3 regions of the Shewanella denitrificans OS217 genome follow, and region 1 is predicted to be linked to each of the others. Evidence: predicted binding sites of a transcription regulator. Region 1 holds the regulator's gene; each other region holds the start of a gene.
What was found. Region 1 encodes sigma-54, which starts transcription at its own class of promoters, with help from an activator protein. Its sites were predicted from a motif close to GTTGGCACGNNNNTNGNNT; they were not measured.
Positions count from the first base shown of each region.

Region 2: SDEN_RS06755 (FlgO family outer membrane protein) is a predicted target of sigma-54. The motif match lies at 2,151-2,169, and genes of this name have one in related genera.
Region 3: flgB (flagellar basal body rod protein FlgB) is a predicted target of sigma-54. The motif match lies at 1,411-1,429, and genes of this name have one in related genera.

Region 1 covers NC_007954.1:560,205-564,807, forward strand. The annotation lists gene ptsN (PTS IIA-like nitrogen regulatory protein PtsN) at 1-166, opposite strand, end outside; gene hpf (ribosome hibernation promoting factor) at 169-456, opposite strand; gene SDEN_RS02575 (RNA polymerase factor sigma-54) at 483-1,964, opposite strand; gene lptB (LPS export ABC transporter ATP-binding protein) at 2,051-2,782, opposite strand; gene lptA (lipopolysaccharide transport periplasmic protein LptA) at 2,779-3,333, opposite strand; gene lptC (LPS export ABC transporter periplasmic protein LptC) at 3,320-3,880, opposite strand; gene kdsC (3-deoxy-manno-octulosonate-8-phosphatase KdsC) at 3,877-4,428, opposite strand; gene SDEN_RS02600 (KpsF/GutQ family sugar-phosphate isomerase) at 4,430-4,603, opposite strand, start outside.
Region 2 covers NC_007954.1:1,515,877-1,520,479, reverse strand. The annotation lists gene flgM (flagellar biosynthesis anti-sigma factor FlgM) at 1-310, shown strand, start outside; gene SDEN_RS06765 (flagella synthesis protein FlgN) at 417-842, shown strand; gene SDEN_RS06760 (LPP20 family lipoprotein) at 914-1,360, opposite strand; gene SDEN_RS06755 (FlgO family outer membrane protein) at 1,363-2,043, opposite strand; gene SDEN_RS06750 (flagellar assembly protein FlgT) at 2,620-3,834, shown strand; tRNA gene SDEN_RS06745 (tRNA-Arg) at 4,078-4,154, shown strand; gene SDEN_RS06740 (putative sugar O-methyltransferase) at 4,572-4,603, opposite strand, start outside.
Region 3 covers NC_007954.1:1,522,212-1,526,814, forward strand. The annotation lists gene SDEN_RS06780 (chemotaxis protein CheV) at 1-338, shown strand, start outside; gene SDEN_RS06785 (CheR family methyltransferase) at 468-1,307, shown strand; gene flgB (flagellar basal body rod protein FlgB) at 1,463-1,861, shown strand; gene flgC (flagellar basal body rod protein FlgC) at 1,864-2,280, shown strand; gene flgD (flagellar hook assembly protein FlgD) at 2,305-3,096, shown strand; gene flgE (flagellar hook protein FlgE) at 3,177-4,544, shown strand.

The DNA.
Region 1 (4,603 bases):
TGCTGCCCATTTTTTCTCTGGCCACTAGGCTTTCGAAAACTGCTTGCGCAGAGAGGGGTGGGTACTGGGCAGCGACAAGTTCGCTGATGAGTTCCAGTACCTTTTTCTTACTGCCCGGTGTGGCACAGGTGGTGCATTCCGGCTGCAGTATGCTACAAAGTTCCATTGTTAGTGTTTTGTTAACTTCTCTTTGTGTTTAATGACCTGGCGATCGAGTTTATCGATCAGGATGTCTATGGCAGCGTACATGTCGGCATGCTCTGATGTTGCGAACACTTCTGTACCACTTAAGCTAATTCTTGCTTCAGCAATTTGCTGTAATTTCTCAACATTTAGCACCACATGGACATTATTGATCTGATCGTAGTGGCGTTCAAGTTTAGAAAATTTGCCGCTAATGTATTCGCGCAGTGATTCGGTTATCTCTATATGGTGCCCAGTTACATTGATCTGCATTACACATCCTCCAATAGCCTAGTAGGTTATAAACTCTTACGTTGGTTTGAGGGGGGGATGAGCATTGCTTCACGATATTTTGCTATCGTACGACGGGCAACATTAATCCCCTGTTCCGCCAGAAGTTGAGCCATTTTGCTATCGCTTAATGGCTTTTTCTGGTTTTCTGCGGCAACCAGCTTTTTAATGAAAGCGCGGATTGCGGTAGATGAGCATTCACCCCCATCATCGGTACTCACATGGCTTGAAAAGAAGTACTTGAGTTCAAACAAGCCTTTGGGGGTGTGCATGTATTTTTGGGTGGTAACACGAGAAATGGTCGACTCATGCATCTCAACGGCTTCTGCTATGTCATTGAGAACCATAGGTTTCATTGCTTCTTCACCAAACTCGAAGAACCCTTGTTGATATTGAACTATGCAATTAGCCACTTTGAGCAAGGTATCGTTACGGCTCTCTAAGCTTTTAATAAACCATTTGGCCTCTTGCAAATTACCACGAATAAATTGGCTATCGACTTGGCTCTTGCTGCTGCGAGCCATAGCGGCATACTGCTGATTCACGCTGATTTTTGGCATACAATCGGGATTGAGCTCAACCATCCAGCGGCCATTCTTCTTGAGTACAGTCACATCAGGGATCACGTATTCATCTTCATTATGGGCCACAATAAGCCCAGGCCTTGGATTTAAGGATTGGATTAAGGCGATGGCGTCCCTGAGTTCGTCTTCTTTAAGGCGAGTTTTACGCATTAACAATCTAAAATCGCGGCCTGCGATCAAGTCTAAATACTCATCGATGAGCATACGTGCATTGTTTAAATGAGGCACGTCGGCGGCATATTGGGCCAACTGGATCAACAAACACTCCCGCAGGTCTCTCGCGGCTATGCCCACAGGGTCGAAATGCTGTACTCGTTTTAATACGGCTTCGACTTCATCCAGTTCAACATCGCTGTTGCCCATGGCTTCGAGAATATCTTGGGTGGACTGAGTGAGATAACCGCGCTCATCGATGGCATCTATGATGGCGGTGGCGATGGCCCGATCGGTTTCAGAGAAGGGGGTGAGATTTTTTTGCCACTCTAGATGCTCGTATAAGCCTTCGGTGGTTTCCCCTTGAAAGGGCATATCATCGAAACTGCCACCACTGGCTGAACCTGAATTGGGCGCTGCGGTGAAGACTTCATCCCAGGTGGTATCCATGGGTAACTCATCGGGCATGGATTCCTTGGTTAAGGATTCTGCTGTGTCCACAGAGGAGGTGTCTTTCTCGACGCTGACTTGGCTATTGTCGCTGAAATCGGTATCACCTTGGATGTCATCTTTTTTAGGGGGTTTTTCTTGTGAGAACTCGTCTTCTAGTTCCAATAAGGGATTGGACTCAAGGGCTTGTTGAATTTCTTGCTGTAGCTCCAATGAAGAAAGTTGCAGCAGGCGAATCGCCTGTTGCAGCTGAGGGGTCATAGTCAGATGTTGACCCATTTTAAGTTGGAGTGACGCTTTCATTTACCGCATATCCCTAGTGTCTATTCCATGAGTGCGACAGATCTTGGTGGAGCATTATCTGTGCCCCTGAACGTCATTTTAATTAACTATAGCTTGAATTGTTCGCCTAAGTACACTGCCCGAACCTGCTGATTATCTAAGATTTCAGCAGGTGTGCCTTCGGCAATCAAATTGCCGTGGCTGACGATATAAGCGCGTTCGCAAACATCCAAGGTTTCCCTGACATTATGATCGGTAATCAATACGCCAAGGCCGCGACTCTTGAGCTGTTGGATTATTTTTTTTATATCTATAACTGAGATAGGGTCAACACCAGCGAAAGGCTCATCCAGAAGAATAAACTGGGGATCGGCGGCTAGTGCGCGGGCTATCTCAACCCGGCGACGTTCACCACCAGATAATGACATGCCTTGGCTGTCACGAATATGGGTAATGTGAAATTCTTCTAACAAATGCTCGAGTTGCTCCTCACGCTCGTCGTTTGATAACGACTTACGGGTCTGCAATACGGCCATGATGTTGTCTCTGACCGTGAGCTTGCGAAAAATACTGGCCTCTTGGGGCAAGTAACCTATGCCTTTACGGGCACGCAAATGCATGGGATCGCCGGTGAGATCGTCATCATCAATCAGAATGCGGCCCTTGTCGCTCTTAACTAAACCCACCACCATATAAAAGGTCGTGGTTTTGCCTGCACCATTGGGGCCCAGTAGACCGACAATTTGCCCCGTGCTAACGGATAAACTGACATCTTTTACCACCTGGCGATTCTTGTAACTCTTAGCAAGATTTTCAGCGGTCAACTTAGATTGGATCATTGCTCATCCTGCTTCTTAACTGGGATTTCAGGTAGGCTAGGTTTGATATTGCTATCCTGATAATTTTCAGGCTGAATAATGGTGATAACCCTGTCTTGTCCCTTACCCGTACTCTCTGCAATCAATTGCTGATCTTTGATATTGTAACGAATACTGTTACCTGTGACTTGGTTGCCGGCTTGATCTAACTTGGCTTCGCCTGTTAGCGTCAAGGTACGGGAAGCAAGATCGTAGCGGATCTCTTTAGCGCTAGCGGTACCTGTGCTGCCATCATCTAACTCTTGGCTAAAAGTCGCAGGATTTCCTATGGCCAACATCACTTTGCTTGGGCTCTTAGCCGTGCTAAATGCGCGCAGTTCATCGGCATGAATATTGATACTGCCTTGCACTACCTTAACTGGGCCAAAGAAGATAATTTGATTGTTCTTGATATCGGCTTTCTGGCTAACGGCTTCAACCTTAAGCTCTTGTTGTAAATCGCCTTGCTTAGCGTGAACGCTATGGCAAGTTGCCATTAATAGGCCTATCAAGAGTATGTTACTTTGCTTCATATGTTCCTTCTACCTGACTTAGTAAGGTCAATTCTTCTGCTTCTAGGTCAGCATACAGGCCTAAGCCTTGAATAATAAAGTCTTTCCCTTTGACATATAGCATGTCATCGGAGGTCATTATCATGGTATTCATGTCGAATGCCAATGACTGAGTTGAGATTGATTGTACTGGTTCTTCGATGTTAATAGCATCAATTATTACATTGTTCTCTAAAAGCATTTTGCCAGTCTGCTTGTTTAATCTGCCCTTATTGGCTTGTAACTGCCATTGGGCCTTACCCGACTCAGGATAAACCAAATACACAGGCTCAGTGAAATGAGTCACCTGAGTCGACTCATAGTGTTCCATGTGGGTTGCGGTGACTTTGCTGACTAACAAGCCTTGCTTGTCGAACTCGGCGCTTCGTAGCTCATCGGCAATAAATGCGGGCCTTTCGATAACATCAACTTGAATTTGTTCCATGGCGTTACGCTTGACTTGCACTTGCCAGTACAAGAACAGCGAGGCGCTAAAAAAGGCAATAATGGCTAAGGTAACGCGATTCATATACTCATACCGTGAGCCGAGTTGAACTTATCTTGGCTTAATAACAGTAAATCTGCCAGTTCTCTCAGTGCACCATGACCGCCATTGATTTGAGTCACCATATGAGCATGTTGTTTAACATAGGGGTGACCATCGGCAACACACACGGCAAGGCCGACCGCTTTCATGACGGGTAAATCCACCATGTCATCACCTATGTAGGCGACTTCTTCTGGGCTCACTTGGTAGTGTTGCATCAGGGCATTAAATGGCACAAACTTATCGTCTATGCCTTGATAAATCTGGCTGATCCCAAGGGCTGTCATGCGGTTTTCGACAATTTTAGATTTACGCCCAGTAATGACTGCAACCGCAAAGCCACTGGTTAGCAGTGAACGTACCCCATAACCATCGCGGGTATGGAAGGCTTTGAGCTCCTCGCCATTGTTACCCATGTAAATGCGACCATCGGAGAAGACTCCATCCACATCGCAGATGAGCAATTTAATTTTCTGTGCTTTGTTCCAGACTAAATCTGAAACTGGGCCATACAAACCTTGTTGCGCCATGCTATATCACTCCTGCTTTGACCATATCGAGCATATTCAATGCGCCAATCGGTTGCTGCTGTTCATTGACCACGATTAGGCCGTTAATATTCTTGCTCTCCATCACTTGCAACGCCTGGGCCGCTAAAATGCCTGCCGTGGTGGTGACACAGTTCTTGGTCATGACTTGCTCTAT
Region 2 (4,603 bases), 960 kb from region 1:
TAACAAGCTAAATACAAGCACAACACAGTTAAGATCCAATAGGGATATGGCTGCTAAAGCCTCTGAAACTGCGGCCAAGCCAAGCACCTCGAATGTAAAAACAGACTCAGTGAGTATCACCTCACAAGCTCAGCAACTTCAAAGTGCGCAAGCTAAAATGTCTTCCATACCTGAAGTTGATCAAAAAAAGGTAGCTGAAATCAAATTAGCGATTTCAGAAGGTCGTTATACTGTTGACCCAGAAAAATTGGCAGCCAATATTGCCAGTTTTGAGGCCGAGCTCAGTGAGCTGGGGCTTGATGTCGAGTAAGATTAGTCATGCTTAAGCACATTAGATTAGCTGTTTTGCTTAAGTTCGGATGCTAATTGTTACTCTTATTACCTTACTTTTCAAAGTGACACATATTGAGTAACCTATGACTGAACTTCTCAAACTGCTAGCTTATCAGCTTGGTATTCTTGCTAAGTTAAAAACACTGATAGCCGAGGAAACTCAAGCATTGCACCAACGTGATGCCGATTTACTCATGAACTTGGCGAAAGATAAACTTCAGTGTTTAAACGAATTGCAGATGAATGACACTAAACTGGCAAACCACTCAGAAAATAAATTACTAAGCACTGAAGCAAGCCTAATAGAAAAAGTGGCTCAAACTAAAGCATTACTCAAAGAGTGCCAAGATAATAACAAGCAAAATGCCAGCCTAATTGAGCTCAATATTGCCAGCCTAAATCGTTTCTCTCAAGCGCTACAAGTCAGTCGTAATGCAACAAGCCTAACTTATAATGATAAAGGCAAGACTTCCACTATTTCCAGTCTCGGCGATGGGTACAAAGCTTAACGGTTACTTTGAACCAATAAATAATAAAAAAGCCGCATCAGCGGCTTTTTTATTTATCAATTGTTGTAGACCTAAAAGTAGGTAACATCTTTCACTTTTTTAGGGCGATTTTGCTGTTCGTATAACGCCCAAACAAGAGAGAAGTCTAGCTCCAATTCAGTGACGTAATGCTCGCCAGACGGATAACTTTTCACCACCTTAGCACCACGGATTAATCCAGAGACATTGGCCTTTACATTATCATCTGTTAGCAACCAATCACTCACACTTGAGTTCGCGGTGATCTTTTGACCGTACACTTGCTCAGCTAATTCACGATATGCCACGACTTTAGATGCTTGCATTGCCATTAGCACTCTGTGAGCTTGACTATCTGAGGGCTGAGTTGCCAGTGGCGCATAGCCAATGGCAGTCAATTTAGGAAAGTTTGATGGGGCTTCAGTTTCCCATTGAACATACCTGTCACCAGAAGAACAAGCGGATAATAAAACGCAGACAAGCAAAATAGTTAATCTCATGGTTATTTCCTCACCCCTAAGCTTTCTTTACCTTCTGTTTCATGACGATAGAGCACGCCATCGCGGGAGATAATTTTATTCGATGGCACCAAATACCCAGACAGTGTCACATTCGACGCAAAAGATTGCGCCGCTGAAACGACGCGATTATTACTCACATCCACAACTCTGGCATTCACCACTAATCCTTCTGGCGTAAAACTCATGCTCGATACCACCACATGTGACACTGGTAAGTCTGAAGGTAGGTGTTGCCAGTCCCGGCTCAATATAAATTCTCCTTGCTGAGTGGATCTTAGTGATTCAGCCACATTCATATCCACCAGGTTAAATTCATGGGCATGAAATGCTGCAATCATGCCTTGCTGTAATTGCAATCCAAGATCATTAGTATTATCGAAACTATTAAGCATCACAGGTGTAGTCACAAGTAGGGGCTGATCCGCTCTGAGCGCATCATTATGTACCACAAGCTCATTCACTAACTTCTCAGCAAGCACATTGACTTGCCCCTTAGGTGACAACCCAGCTTCATTGATGTCATAGGAAAGCTTCAATTTGGCAACCGGCTCTGTATTGTTTGGATTCACAACATGGCCCTGATTGTTAAATGAGAGATCTGCCGGTTGGCGCGCGCAGGCTCCTAAAAACAAGATGATGGTTACCACGGTAAATTTTTGCATTAGCAAATTCCTTTGGATGACACGAGTATTCATTGCCCTGCCCTTTATCTCAGTGACATTGAGTCAAACGGCAAAATTTAGACATATGCCTAAAAACTAATTTTAACAAGCAATTTTCAAGCCAAAATAACTTGTTGGCTAGAAAAAACAATCTAACTCAACCCAGTAACAGAACCTAATACTTAGGGTCATTGAATATGAACTCTAATCTAGCTTACATCTGGATTAAGCTATCTGATATCGGCTCTTGCTATAGTTAGCCTAGAATGTGAGTGTTAACTTCTATGATATTGACTCTTTATCGGCTCAAGTAGGCCGATCTTTATGGATAAGATGAGTGAAGCCGTTAGCCTCTAACGTGAACAGGGAAAATATTTTTTTGGCGTAAAAATTGCTTGTAAGATACTTAAGCTGCATTAAGAGTCACTATTTCGTCATAATGCTTAGCGCTAAAACTGAACGGCTAGTCTGCTATTCATTTTACATTTAAGTGCCTAAAGTATTCATGATGCAATATTTATGCAGCAAGCATACACAGCAGCAATACACATTAATGGTCATGCACGAGGCTTCAACATGAAAGCACAGGAATTCAACTTTTCTCAACGCAAACTTAAGCCACTTAAGCGTCATATTACTCTTGCCTTAGTCAGCCTTTGTAGTTTGATATTTATCACTCAAGCTTATAGCGAGCAAATTGAGGTCACTGGCAAAGCCCGTATTGTAAATGATGATTTTGACAAGGCTCGGGAAGATGCCATAAGTCAGGCCTTAAATTACGCTAGCTTAAAAGCAGGGGTTAATTTCAACAGCGAGCAAAAAATAGAACAAGGCAGATTGACTCAGGATTCTTTCTCTATGCAAAGAATGGGCGTAGCCGATAACATCGTCTTGGTCAGTGAGTCAGTCAGAAATAATATTCTTACTGTAGTGCTAGCCCTTGAGCTTTCAGATCAAGAAACCAATGCCCAGTGTCAAAAGCAAACCTTAAAAGCCGCCATCATCTTGCCACAGGCATTAATCGCCGACAGATCTCAACTTAGGTATGGTCAGCTCGCGAAATTTGAGCAAGCTGTATCTCAAAAATTAGGCAATGTTATCAATGCTCAATCAAATTATAGCTTTATGCGAATTCACGCCAATGAGAAACTCGACCAAGCTAATACTTTATCGAATTTTAAAGGCTACCGGATCCCGACATGGTTGGGTGAAATCACCGACAGTCAGTACTTACTCCAACCTGAGATTTTAGATATTTCATTGCAAGAAGGCCGTAGTTCCTATTTAGGCTTTGTGTCTGAACCCGCCATTAGGCAATTCAGCTTTAAACTTACCTTGTACCATGGGATCAGTGGCGAAATCGTCTGGAGTAAATCCTTTTCAGACACTGCTCCGTGGGAATTTGAGCTTCAGGAAACGGTTTCCCCTAGTAGTCAGCATTTCTGGGATTCCGCTTATGGACAAAGCATGATCCAACTTTTTCAAGAAAGTAGCCTGTCACTGGATGAGGAGCTAAGTTGCCGCCCGCTACTGGGGCAGATCATCGCTCGCCAAGGAGAAAGGATTATTATTAACCTTGGCCGCAAAAATGGTGTGCAAACCGGTGATAAATTTCAAATTATCCTGCAGCAGAACATCCCTGACAGGCTCAACAACATGAGAACCATAGCAACCCAGAGCCAAACCAGTATCACTATTGATCAAGTGTCGGAAGACACAGCCACTGCGGCCATAGTTGGCATGGGCGCTGCTGATAATATTCAGCTACAAGATATTGCCCTTAAACTATAGCCTTACGCTGGCCATAATCTAAGGCGCTAATCATTAGCCCTGAGCAAATGCGCCTTCACAATAGCCATGTTCACAGTAATGTGTATGCATGGCTAGTTTGATAACTATTAAACAACAAAAATCTCAGATAAGCTGTCAATCGAGATATCAAAACCACATTGAGCTTAAGTTTTAATCAGTTATCACTTTTTTTGCTTAAAGCTCGTATCTTTTTGCTGATATTTTTATATAATGGCCTCCAAAGTCCCAGTGGCACAGCTGGATAGCGCAATCCCCTCCTAAGGGATAGGTCGCAGGTTCGAATCCTGCCTGGGACACCATTCTTACTAAATTAAAATACCCTAAGCTATTATCGAATATAAAACGGGACATTACATTCGATAATAAGCACTGCCGCAGCACTTGAATTTAAATCAGAAATATTCAGTTCATGTAGATTTTTCAAGCAAATGTAAACATCTTACTTCTCTTTGTGAAATCAAACCAATCATCTATATTATTCTATAATCATTATCTAACATCTTAGCTGAACAAGTATTGAATTGGAAAAACCTAGAGTGTGCGATGTTAAGCAATTAAGATGGCTAATTGTTACTTAACTTCTCCTCTGGATAATAAATACATATCAAATAGTTCTTTGCACCGCTAACTGAGTTATTCTTGTTGTCAGCGCAAAGTTTAAGTTTGAATGTAAATATTTGGATTTTTTACTATTTTAATGATATTTATTCATATTTTCATCCGAGTTTAGGTTGTTTACGCCGATAAA
Region 3 (4,603 bases), 960 kb from region 1:
TTCGCTCTTTAGAGTCGCTTAATTTGCAAATCGATACCGCCAAAGATGGCAGAGAAGCGTTAGAGAAGCTTAAAGCCATTGCCAAGGAAATGGATGATGTTTCTAAGGAAATACCGCTAATTATTTCGGATATTGAGATGCCCGAAATGGATGGCTATACCTTAACGGCAGAAATCCGAGATGACCCTAAGCTTAAGCACATCAAAGTGGTGCTGCATACTTCCTTAAGCGGGGTCTTTAATCAGGCCATGGTGCAAAAAGTAGGGGCAAATGATTTTATTGCCAAATTTAATCCTGATGAACTGGCTGCTGCGGTGAATAAACATTTAAGCTTGTAATGCATCCACTTGAAAATGTTGAACCACAAATCTGATTTTGAACTACATTAAATAGAAGCGTTTGATAGCGAGTGGCTAACCACAAATCAGTGGTTTATGAGTTTATTTTGGGCTCAAAATGATTAGGAAATGAATGTGACTGACAAAACGCTCGATGAAGCAGAATACAATCAATTTAGACTGTTTTTGGAACAGCACAGCGGCATAGTGTTGGGCGATAACAAGCAGTACTTAGTAAGAAGTCGCCTTGCGCCTTTGATGGGAAAGCATAATTTGCCTTCATTAACTGAAGTGGTTAAGCATTCCATGAAGCCTTCTGAAAGACAATTGCGTGCAGAAGTCATCGATGCCATGACCACAAATGAGACATTATGGTTTAGGGATAGGTATCCTTTCGAGCTCCTCAACAATGTGCTGTTACCTGAATACAGTAAATTAGGCCGACCTTTAAAAATTTGGTCCGCAGCGTGTTCATCGGGACAAGAGCCCTATTCGTTAGCCATGACAATTTTAGAATATCAGCAAAAGAAGCCGGGGGCATTAGCTGGAAGTGCCAGTATTCAAGCAACAGATTTATCACCAACTATGCTTGAACGTTGTAAAAATGCTGAATATGATGGTCTGGCCTTGGCTCGAGGTCTATCCGATGAACGCAAGCGTCAGTTTTTTGATCCTCTGCCTACGGGGAATATGAAGCTTAAAGATAATGTGAAACGTTTGGTGAATTTTCGCAGTCACAATTTGCTGGAAAGTTATACTTTACTGGGGAAGTTCGATATTATTTTTTGTCGTAATGTGCTCATTTATTTTGCCCCAGAGGCAAAGGCAAAAATTTTGCGGCAATTTGCTGCCGCTTTAAATCCCAGGGGCATTTTGTTTCTCGGTGCATCTGAGTCAATTGCTGGTCTGACAGAAGAGTTTGATATGGTGCGCTGTAATCCGGGTATTTATTATCAGAAGAAGACCTAGGATAGCTAAACTAGACAGTTTATAGCTTGACTCAACACAAAAAAACGCTGAATTATTCAGCGTTTTTTCATTTCATAAATAATAGGCACTTCAAGTTTAATATGTTGGCATGAGCCTTGCTTTGTTTTCATTAGTTAGCTGATGGAGGCAAAATTATGGCGATTAACTTCGAAAATGCATTAGGTGTACACCAATACTCTTTAGGGATCCGCTCACAACGAGCCGAAGTGCTATCGAGCAATATCGCCAATGCCAATACCCCTCACTATAAAGCTCAAGATGTCGACTTTGCGTCGGCGATGCAAAGTGCACGGTCACATCAGAAAGGCCTATCCATGAGTAATACCTCGGAAAAGCATTTTGATTTAACCAGCTTAACTCAACAACATATTAAGTACCGAGTGCCGAATCAACCTGATACAGGCGATGGCAACACGGTTGATATTCAAAAAGAGCAGTCTTCATTTATGCAAAATGCGTTGGAATACCAAATGTCTTTGGGATTTCTTGAAGGCAAATTCTCAGGCATGAGAAAAGCGCTGCGAGGTGATTAATCATGAGTTTATTTAATATTTTTGATGTTTCAGGATCGGGTATGGCGGCCCAGTCCATACGCTTGAATACCACGGCAAGTAATATCGCCAATGCGGATTCTGTTTCAAGCAGCGTAGATAAGACGTATCGAGCTCGGCACCCCATTTTTGAAGCTGAACTTAATAAGGCTCACGATCAACAAAATGGCACTAAAGGTGTCCAGGTTAGGGCTATCGTGGAAAGTGATAAACCTTTACTCAAGGAATATTCTCCAAGTCATCCTATGGCCGATGGTGATGGTTTCATCTACAAACCGAATGTGAATGTCATGGAAGAAATGGCTGATATGATTTCAGCATCTCGTTCATACCAAATGAATGTCCAAGTTGCCGATGCGACTAAAACCATGCTGCAGCAGACACTTAGGATGGGTAAATAATATGTTTATTCAAGGAGATAACCTATGAGCATAGTCAATCCGTCAAGTCAGTCATTGCCACAAGCGACGGCGAAATCTTCGACAATAGCCAACAACCCGCAAACGAGTGTTGCCTCGGCCGCGAATACAGAGTCGACCAAAACAGGGAATCCATTCCTTGATGGTATTCGTTTACCGACTGAGTCGGCCATACCTGAGGCGAAAGATCAGTCACTGACACAAAAAGACTTTTTTGCACTGTTAAGCCAACAGTTGTCAATGCAGGATCCATTTAAGCCGGTTGATAATGATCAGATGATCCAGCAGATGGCATCCTTCTCAACCGTAGACGGTATTACTAAGCTTAACGAAGAGATTTTAAATCTCACGAGTGTGACCAGCTCTAGTCAGGCATTACAAGCCTCTGGTCTTGTTGGTCGTAAAGTACTCATACCATCAGATACTGGTTACCTGTCTTCTGAAAGCCCGAGCATTAATGGTGTGATCAGTACGCCAGAAAAAATCAGTGACATCACTGTCAGGATTGAAGACTCCAAAGGTCAATTAATTCAAAGTTTTAAAGTGGACGGCAGTGCTGGTGGCAATGTCGATGTGTCATGGGATGGCTTAGATGCTGAAGGCTTGCCCGTTGCTGGCGGCGAATATCAGATTAAAGCCAGCGGAAAGGTAGATGGCAAGGCACAAGACTTACCCGTTTCTACTTATGCCCATGTCACCAGTGTTTCTCTGGGGACCGCGAGTTCAGGAGCAATATTAAACTTACGAGGGCTAGGTGGCATTAAACTTGCTGATGTTCTAGCAGTAACAGAAGCATAGTTTGGCGAGTTTTAATCGATAATACGCATGGTTATTATAAAAATGTCGTTAGTGGTACAGAATTAGGTAAGAGGTGAATTATGTCGTTTAACATTGCACTCAGTGGCATTGCTGCCGCGCAGAAAGACTTAAATACAACAGCAAATAATATTGCGAACGTTAACACTATCGGTTTTAAAGAGTCGCGAGCAGAATTTGCTGACGTTTATGCTAATTCTATTTTCTCTAATGGTAAGACAGCAGTGGGTGGCGGGGTAACCACGACCCAAGTGGCGCAGCAATTCTCTCAAGGCAGCCTGCAATTTACCAGTAATGCATTAGATTTGGCGATTAGTGGTGGTGGCTTTTTTGTCACTTCTGCCAATATCGATACCTCTCAAGATCAATCTTTTTCACGAGCTGGTGCATTTAAAGTTGATTCAAATAATTACATGGTGGACTCGGCAGGTAATTTTTTGCAAGCATTCCCAGTGGATGAAACTGGTAGCTCAACCTCAGTGAGCTTAACAACCACCAAACCTGTGAAAATACCTGATACTGCAGGTAGTCCGGTAAAAACAAGCTCTATTGGCATGCAGATGAATTTAAACTCAGGTGACAAGGTGTTAGATCCAGCAGCATTCGATCCAACAGATTCTAAAACATTCAATAAGTTAACGTCTGTAACTATGTTTGATTCATTAGGTGAATCTCATGTTATGACCAGCTACTTTGTGAAACCCACCAATGGCTCATATACAGGTGAAAGTAACTGGGTTGTCTTCTATGCTGTAGATGGTAAACAGGTTGACCTTGCTGGGACTGATGTTGGTACCTATCAGACAGATACCGATGGCGATCGTATCGCTGATACGCCACAGCTCGCTCAAACGGCTGGTGGCTGGCGTGGATCTGTGCTTAAGTTTAATGATGTAGGCGCCTATACTGGCAGCGATCCAGCAGTACTAACCACTGAGGCCTTAGGGTTACCTGGCGCAGGTATTTTAGGCCCAGGCGCCGATGGTACCCAAACACTGAGTATCGCGTTTAATAACCCCACTCAATACTCATCAAACTTTGAAGTGACAGAGCTTACCCAAAACGGCACTACAGTTGGCCGCTTAACTAACGTCTCCATTGGCTCCGATGGACTGGTGATCGCTAAGTACAGTAACGGCTCTACAGTGCCACTAGCTCGAGTAGCCTTAGTGCGTTTTGCCAACGAGCAAGGGTTGACTCAGGTGGGAAATACCTCTTGGAAAGCCAGCTTAGATTCAGGCCCGGCGCTTGCGGGTGAAGCTAATAGCGGCACATTTGGTAGCATTCGTTCATCAGCTTTAGAGCAGTCGAATGTTGATTTGACCACAGAGCTTGTAGATTTAATCTCTGCTCAGCGTAACTTTCAGGCGAACTCGAGAACCTTAGAAGTGAATAATACCTTGCAGCAAACCATACTGCAGATCCGCTAACCTTATTCAGAGGTTAACTTTAGGAGCGGCTCAGGACACTGAGTCGCTCTTTTTTTCTA